DNA from 2 places in the Streptomyces sp. NPDC006393 genome. Region 2 is predicted to be linked to the other one. Evidence: riboswitches for the same ligand, from Rfam matches in the RefSeq annotation. Region 2 holds a riboswitch; the other holds the start of a gene.

Region 1 (4,125 bases), on a different contig from region 2:
ATCGCGGCGATGAAGTCCAACGAGTCCTCGATCGAAAGCGCGTGGTACCGAAGGGAGTTGAAGGCCTCGGTGTAGGCCTCTAGGTCTTCTTTCCGTTCGAGGTGGAGGCTACTCGTCAAGTGGTCGAGAACAACGACGTCCAGATCAGAAGTGTTCGAAAATGAAAAGATTACGAAAGGCCCGGTGATGCCGATATGCGCCCCGGCGGCGAACGGCAGTACCTGGAGCCGGACTTGGGGCAGTCGTGCCGCAGCGGTCAGGCGTTCCAGCTGCCGCGCCATCACCTCCGGCCCGCCGACCTCCCGGCGCAGCACCGCCTCGTCCAGTACCGCGTGCAGCTCCAGCGGCTGATCTGCCCGCAGCACGTCCTGCCGGGCCAGCCGCACCTCCACCAGGGCGTCCAGCCGTTCGTCGTCCAGCCCGTCCACGGCGGCCCGGGTCACCGCGCGGGCGTACTCCGGGGTCTGCAACAGCCCCGGGACCACCGAGGTCTCCAGCGTGCGCATCGCGGTGGCCTGGGACTCCAGGCTGATGAAGTCCCGGTACGTCGGCGGCAGTACGCCCCGATAGGCGTGCCACCAGTGCTCCCGCTCGTCGCCGCCGTCGGAGCCCGCCAGCACCATGAGCAGATCGCGCAGACGGGCGTCGCGGACCGCGTAGGCGTCCAGCAGTAACCGCACATCGGCCGGTTTGACCCCGCTCGCGCCGGTCTCGATCCGGCTCACCTTCGACTGGTGCCAGCCCACCAGCCGGGCCGCCTCACCACTGGTGAGGCCCGCGTCGGCGCGCAGCGCGCGCAGTTCGGCGCCCAGCTTGCGGCGGCGCACCGCGGGACCGTGCTGCATCGACTGCTCCTCACTCCTTCTGGGCTCCCGGTGACAGCCTTCGGGAACCCGCGCCAAATCCGCTCGGCCGTCGCAGAGTTCACCGCTTCGAGCGACAGATATATGCATATCTTGGTGGATCGCCACCCGTGACCGGCCCGGTGGTGGCAGTCTGACGGCGAAGCACCAGTCCGGGACCGTACTCGAACCATCCGCTCCGTGTCGGACCCCGGTCCCGTGGGAAAGGGACGACGTCGCCATGGCAGACCATCTGGAAGCATCCGTCACTCTGCCGAGCGATCCCGCCTCGGTCTCCGCCGCCCGGACCTATGTGGTGGGCACCCTGGCGGAGTGGGGCCTTCCGTCGGACACGGACACCGCCGACACCGTACGGCTCATCGTCTCCGAACTCGCCACCAACGCCGTGCAGCACACCCTCGGGCAGTCACCCACCTTCACGGTGGACATGGTCCTGGAACGGGACGAACACCTGCGCATCGGCGTGACCGACAGCCACCCGCGGTTCCCCAGACGACTGCCGGCCGCCGTCCAGCAGGACAACGGCCGGGGAATGGTGATCATCCGGTGGCTCACGGCGGAGTGCGGCGGCAGCCTCACTGTGCGGCCCACCCGCGAGGGCGGCAAGACGGTCTGGATCGAGCTCCCGTGGACCTTCGAGGACCGCCCGGTGACGACGGCGGGCCGACAGGAGTCGTAGGCGCGGCTGAGGGGGTGTGCGTGACGGCCCGAGGCGGTGGCGGCGGCCCGCAGGCCCCGCCACCGCCTCGGGCTCGTCAGCTGACCCGGCCGTACCAGACGCTGCGCGTCCAGATCTTCTCGAGCCGCACCACGTCCCCGGTCCGCGGAGCGTGCCAGATCTTGCCGCTGCCGGCGTAGATGCCGACGTGGTAGACGTACGAGCCCGAGTGGAAGAACACCAGGTCCCCGGCCCTGCGGCTGCGTGCGGAGATGTGGCGGGTCCTGTTGTACTGCTGGGCGGCCGTGCGCGGCAGCCGCTTGCCCGCCTTCTTGAACGAGTACAGCGTGAGCCCGGAGCAGTCGAACCTGCGCGGACCGGTCGCTCCCCACTGGTAGGGGGCGCCCTTCTTGGACGCCGCGATCTTGAGCGCCTTCGTCGCCAGGGTCGCGGCCGAGGCGTCCGGCGCGAAGCCCGGCACCACGATCGAGCCGCCCACGGCGGCGATGGTCAGGGCCGAGGCCGTGCCGGCCCGGGCCATGAACGACGGGACACGATTGAGCGCAGTCATGCGCAACCCTTCGTCAGCCGCCTGTGAAGGATGACCTGTCGGATTCGGGCTGGCGAAGTAGCCCGGCCGCGTCGGACGCGGCTTCACCCCAAGGGCTGCTCGGCCCGGCCATGGCGTGACCGAACCGGCGACCCGTCGTGCTCGGGTCCTCCACTCCTGCCGATCCACTGCCGTCGACCGGTCGTCCGGGCGGCGGCAGGACTCGGCGTCCGCCCGGACCGCCCCGCCGCTGCGGCGGGGGCTTGTCGTCAGACAGGGATCTTGGCTCACGGATGTCCGAAAATCCCAACGGAACCGGAGATTTGTGTTGTTACTCACCACTCACCCGTTCGGGTGGACACCCCCGCCTTCGAACGTCTGTCGCCTTCCGGGGCGAGGCCCGGACCAGCGTCGTAACACCTCGTTGCGCCAAGTGGGGCAGGTGCGTTGCGCAACCGCTGCGGCCCGGGAGAAGGATCGTCGTTTCCACCGAAAGGCCGTACGTCATTTGGTCCGTTCCGGCCTATCCGCGCCCGCCGTGTCTCCGCCGCCGGGCCGTCGCACGGCTGCGGGGGCGTCAACTCGCGGCGTCGGAGGGCACCGTGACGCGGGCGGTGCGCCGGTCGCCGTCCAGGACCCGCAGCGCCCGCGCCAGGGTCGCCGCGTGCAGCTCCGTCTCGCCCCGCTGGTGCATCAGCGTCAGAGCGTCGCGCAGCTCGGCCGCCCTGCCGACCAGGGCCTGGGCGGCCCTCAGGCCCCGGTAGGTGTCGCCGGACCGGGCGGGATTGATCCGGCCGAGCAGGTCCACCACGTCGAGGTAACGGTCGATCAGTTCCGCCTCGGCGCGGGTCAGCGCCGGCAGCGGCGGCAGCTCGGGTGGCAGCATCGGCGGCTCACCCCGCGTCCGGTGCGGTCCGTACGGCGTCGCGGCCCGGGACGATCCGGTCCACGAGCCCGTACTCCAGCGCGCCTTGCGCGTCCAGGATCCGCTCGCGGTCCAGGTCCGCGGCCACCTGCTCCGGGGCGCGCCCGGTGTGCCGTACGAGCATGTCCTCCAGGCGGGCCCGCACGCGCAGCAGCTCCTCCGCGCGGACGGTCAGGTCCGACACCTGCCCCTCCACCGGCTCGGGCAGCGACGGCTGGCGCAGCACCATCCGTGCGCCGGGCAGCGCGGACCGCTTGCCCGGGGCGCCCGCGGCCAGCAGCACGGCCGCGGCCGAGACGGCCTGGCCCAGGCAGACCGTCGCCACGTCGCAGGCGACGAACGCCATCGTGTCGTGGATCGCCGCCATGGCCTCGAAGGATCCGCCGGGCGAGTTGACGTACAGCGAGATGTCCCGGTCGGGGTTCTGGTGCTCGAGATGGACGAGCTGTGCGACGACGTCGTTCGCCGAGATGTCGTCGATCGGCGTGCCGAGCAGGACGATCCGTTCCTCCAGGAGTTTCGCGTACGGGTCCAGGGTGCGTCGTCCGGCGCTCGTGAGCTCGGTGAACTCCGGCGGGACGTGGTGGTCGGACGGTCGGTTCATGGCGCATCTCCTCCAGAGAGAGATCTGTAAAAAATGTACAGGACGTACGTACGTGGAGGAGGGGTGTCGCCGGGGATCGCACGGTGATCCGGCGGTGATCCGGTCTCCGGTCGTGCTCCGGAGGGTCCTGGAGCAAGCTGGAGATGGAACTCCGGCCGCTCGACGACCCAGGAGATCTCGATGGCGTTCTTCGCGATTTCCCGGTGGCATCCCCTCCAGCCGCTCTCCGTGACCGATCTCGTGCTGGAGCACGAGCGGCTGCACGAGGAGATCGGCCAGCTGCGGCACGCCGTGACCTCGCACGCCGTCATCGACCAGGCCATCGGTGCGGTGGTGGCCTTCGCCGGGGTGCCGCCCGACGACGCCTGGCGGGTGCTGCGGGAGGTCTCGCAGCGCACGAACACCAAGGTGCGCACGGTCGCCGAGCACGTCCTGAAGTTCGCGCAGGGCGGCGCGCTGTCCGACACCGAGCTGGAGGAGCTGAGGCGGGCGCTCGACCGGCACGCGGCGGGCCTGCCCGTGGGC
Region 2 (4,125 bases):
CGGTTAGACGCCATGTCCGGCGGTCGTCCCGCGGCCGGCCCCGCCCACCGCGGCGGCAGGTGACGCGACGCATCTGCACATCCTGGGGAGGGACTTCGTAAATCGTCTTGGCCGCGTTGGGCTTCCTCGGCCACGAGCTGCGCACGGAGCTTCGTGTGCGGCACGGAGTTCGCCTCACCACGGCCGGCCCGCCATCTGGCGGTGGCACACGGCTCAGCATTTCGCGGAGGCGGTGGACGAGTTGGAGGGAGGTGGCGGCCGGTAAGGCGGGGCTGCAGGGGGCGTCCGGTTCCGGTGGGGCCGGGGGTGCGGCGGATCCGTATTCTCTGATCATGCCCGCTCCCCTTGCATATGCCCTCATCGCCACCGACCTGGACGGAACGCTGCTGCGCGCCGACGACACCGTGTCCGAGCGGTCCCTGGCCGCACTCGCGCGGGCCGCGGCGGCCGGTGCCCGGCACCTCGTCGTCACCGGCCGGCCGGCGCCGAGGGTCCGGGCGCTGCTGAAGGCCCTGGGCTCCACGGGCCTCGCGGTGTGCGGCCAGGGGGCGCAGCTCTACGACGCCGGGGCCGACCGTCTGCTGTGGTCGGTCACGCTGGACACGGAGACGGCCGAGACCGCGCTCGGCAAGATCGAGGCCGAGGTGGGGGAGGTGTACGCCGCGGTCGACCAGGACGGAGCGGACGGGCTCACGCTCATCGAGCCGGGGTACCGCATGCCGCACCCGACCCTGCCGGCGTGGCGGGTCGAGCGGCGTGAGGAACTGTGGCAGGCGCCCATCAGCAAGGTGCTGCTGCGCCATCCCGTGCTGTCCGACGACGAGTTGGCCGAGGTCGCCCGTGGCGCGGTCGGTTCGCTCGCCACGGTCACCATGTCGGGGCCGGGGACCGTCGAGCTCCAGCCCTGCGGCATCACCAAGGCGACCGGGCTGGCGCTGGCCGCCGAGCGCCTGGGGCTCGGCCGGCACAGCGCCGTGGCCTTCGGGGACATGCCGAACGACATCCCCATGTTCCAGTGGGCCGCCCGGGGCGTGGCCATGGCCAACGCCCATCCCGAGCTGAAGGCCGTGGCCGACGAGGTCACCCTGTCGAACGAGGACGACGGCATCGCCGTCGTCCTCGAGCGGTTGTTCCCCTAGAGAACGGGTGGGGCGACGAGAACGGGGGGGCGGCCGATCAGTACGCGCTGAAGACGTTGTCGATCGAGCCGTACCGGTCGGCCGCGTAGTTGCAGGCGGCCGTGATGTTCGCGACCGGGTCGTAGATGTCGAACGAGGTGCCGTCGACGTGGTAGGCGTTGAAGGTCGGCTGGATGACCTGGAGCAGGCCCTTGGACGGGATGCCCTTGGCGGCGTTGGAGTCCCAGAGGTTGATGGCCTGCGGGTTGCCGGACGACTCGCGCATCACGTTGCGGTAGATGCCGTTGTAACTGCCCGGGATGCCCTTGTCGGACATGATCGCGAGGGACTCGCGGATCCAGCCGTCGAGGGTGTTCGGGTAGGCCACCGTGCTCGCGGCCTCGGTGGTCGTGCTCTTGGCCGGGGTGGCGGCGGAGGCGCTGGTGGCGCCGATGAGCGGCAGGGCGAGGACGGCGGCACCCGTGCCGCTGACGGCGAGGGTGCGGACGAGACGAGCGGCGCGGGTACGGCGCTGGACCTGTGCGGGCATGGAAATTCCTCTCCTACGCCTGCGAGGTGAGCTGTCGGGTTCGGGCGGGGAGGTGCCCGGCCGTGTCCCGCGGGACACGGCTTCACCCCAAGCCGTTCCGGCACGGCGTACGACGACGTACGGCGCTCCGGCCCGGCGACTTACCTGGGTCCCCCGCTCCTGCCATGAGTGGTTCGGTCGATGGGCATCGGGCGGCGGCAGGATTCGGCGTCCGCTCGATGGACCGGGAACGTATGCGAGAGCACATGTCCGGAACAAGTGCTCGGATTGCAGATCGTCCTGATTGACCTTGATCTGAGACGTATGGGGCGCTTGATCCTTTGCTATTGCCAAGGGTCAACTGGCATGCGGGGGAAGGGAAGGCGAGAAGAGGGGGCGCACGGAGGGTCGAAGGCCCGGCGTGACCCAACTCACGGTTTCATGGAGCGAAGAGCAATTACGGCTAAGCGGAATTGAGATGACAATAGGGTTAAATCGGGCCATGGGGTGTGCGGGCGTGACGGTCGTCACTTCGGGTGACCTCGTGGCCAGTGCGTACGTGTGCACCTGTGCGCATGTGTGCGAGTGGAGGCGACCCCGGGTAGGGAGAGGTAAGTCGCTAAATATCTGTGCATATGTGGCGATCGAAAACATATCGGGCGTGATCCGATACCGCCTGGCCTGTATAGGTGGGCGCCATCGGTGATCGAAACGTGACCGGATACGCTGACTTGAGTGATGGCAGCGACCTATCGACAAACCGTGTAAGCGCCAGCAGACACCAGCAGACAGGAGACCCCTCGTGACCGTCGTCGGGCCGTTCGGGCTGAGCGTGCGGGACCAGGCTCTCGAAGCCGATGTCCAGGCCGGATTGGCGGCTGTCGAGGAAGGGCTGCTCGAGGCCACCAAGAGTGAGGTCCCCTTCATCACCGAGGCCGCGCAGCACCTGGTCAAGGCGGGCGGGAAGCGGTTCCGGCCGCTGCTCGTGATGCTGGCGGCGCAGTTCGGCGACCCGTACGCGCCGGGGGTCGTGCCCGCGGCCGTGGTGGTGGAGCTGACCCACCTGGCCACGCTGTACCACGACGACGTGATGGACGAGGCCGCCGTGCGGCGCGGGGTGGCCAGCGCGAACACCCGCTGGGGCAACTCCGTCGCGGTCCTCACCGGCGACTTCCTGTTCGCCCGGGCCTCCCAGATCCTCGCCGACCTCGGGCCCGAGGCGGTCCGCGTGCAGGCACTGGCGTTCGAGCGGCTGGTCACCGGGCAGATCCTGGAGACGGCGGGGCCGCAGGACGGACGGGATCCGGTCGACCACTACCTGGACGTGCTGGGCGGCAAGACGGGGTCGCTGGTGGCCGTGTCGTGCCGGTTCGGCGCGATGATGTCCGGCGCCGACGAGACCGTCGTGGACGTGCTGACGCAGTACGGCGAGCGGCTGGGTGTCGCGTTCCAGCTGGCCGACGACGTGCTGGACATCGCCTCCGACTCGCACGAGTCCGGCAAGACCCCGGGGACGGACCTGCGGGAGGGCATCGCGACCCTGCCGGTGCTGCGGCTGCGTGAGCGGGCGCAGCGGCTGGGACTGTCCGAGGACATCGCGCTGTGCGAGCTGCTGGACTCCGACCTCAGCGACGACGCGCTCCACGCGGAGGCCCTCGCGGCGCTGCGGGCGCACCCCGCCCTGGAGCAGGCCCGCCGGGACACCGTGCGGTACGCGGAGGAGGCGCGCGCCGCGCTGGCGCCGCTGCCCGAGTGCGACGCCAAGGCCGCGCTGCTCCAGCTGTGCGACGCGGTGGTGCACCGCGCCGGCTGAGGCCGGTCCTCCCCGAAGCGGCCTGCTGAGGCCGGTTTCCCTCACGGACACGGGCGGCGTCTCCACCCGACCCCTACGGGTCGGGTGGAGACGCCGCCGCTTCATGTCATACCGCAGGCGTACGCGGAGTTGGCTCCGCGGTCTGACGCTTCCGCGCGGCCGATTTGGTCAGATGGAAACCACGGACCACACCACTCCTCACCGATTCGGGTGAGAATGGCGGCTCGGGGTGGGAGCAGTACAGACGGTCAGCCGCCGCCGACGACGGAGGTAAGGCACACATGGCACCGTACGAATCCGACGACACCAGGAGCGCGGCGGTCGACGACCCGCACTCGGCGCGGCGCAAGGCCGCGCGCTACGTCGTCCCGGTCGCGGTGGTGGGGGTGGCGGCGGCGACCATCGGGCTCGTCCCCGCACTCGCCGACTCCGGCGACCCGGACCTTCCGAAGATCACCGCGCAGCAACTCATCGAGAAAATCGCCAAGTCGGACGTCCAGCAGCTGTCCGGCACCGCCAAGATCACCACCGACCTCGGTCTGCCGAACCTCGGCGGTCTGGAGAGCGGCCTGCTCTCCGGCGCCGCCAAGGGCGGTGACGGATCGTCGGCCGACCCGAGCACCAAGCTGACCGAGCTGGCCTCCGGCACGCACACCCTGCGCGTC

Evidence for each region. Region 2 has a riboswitch for cyclic di-AMP ahead of ABZ484_RS13595 (transglycosylase SLT domain-containing protein). Riboswitches for the same ligand answer to the same signal wherever they lie in the genome.
Region 1: linked by a shared signal. The riboswitch ahead of ABZ484_RS02570 (C40 family peptidase) and the one ahead of ABZ484_RS13595 (transglycosylase SLT domain-containing protein) in region 2 are both predicted to bind cyclic di-AMP.

Annotation. Positions count from the first base shown of each region.
Region 1 is NZ_JBEXZD010000003.1:110,483-114,607, forward strand. It holds gene ABZ484_RS02560 (helix-turn-helix transcriptional regulator) at 1-845, opposite strand, end outside; gene ABZ484_RS02565 (ATP-binding protein) at 1,084-1,542, shown strand; gene ABZ484_RS02570 (C40 family peptidase) at 1,619-2,092, opposite strand; cyclic di-AMP (ydaO/yuaA leader) riboswitch at 2,096-2,310, opposite strand; gene ABZ484_RS02575 (hypothetical protein) at 2,649-2,957, opposite strand; gene ABZ484_RS02580 (ATP-dependent Clp protease proteolytic subunit) at 2,965-3,600, opposite strand; gene ABZ484_RS02585 (ANTAR domain-containing protein) at 3,781-4,125, shown strand, end outside.
Region 2 is NZ_JBEXZD010000025.1:8,653-12,777, reverse strand. It holds gene ABZ484_RS13605 (ATP-grasp domain-containing protein) at 1-7, shown strand, start outside; gene ABZ484_RS13600 (HAD family hydrolase) at 333-1,139, shown strand; gene ABZ484_RS13595 (transglycosylase SLT domain-containing protein) at 1,177-1,668, opposite strand; cyclic di-AMP (ydaO/yuaA leader) riboswitch at 1,672-1,857, opposite strand; gene ABZ484_RS13590 (polyprenyl synthetase family protein) at 2,450-3,460, shown strand; gene ABZ484_RS13585 (DUF2092 domain-containing protein) at 3,742-4,125, shown strand, end outside.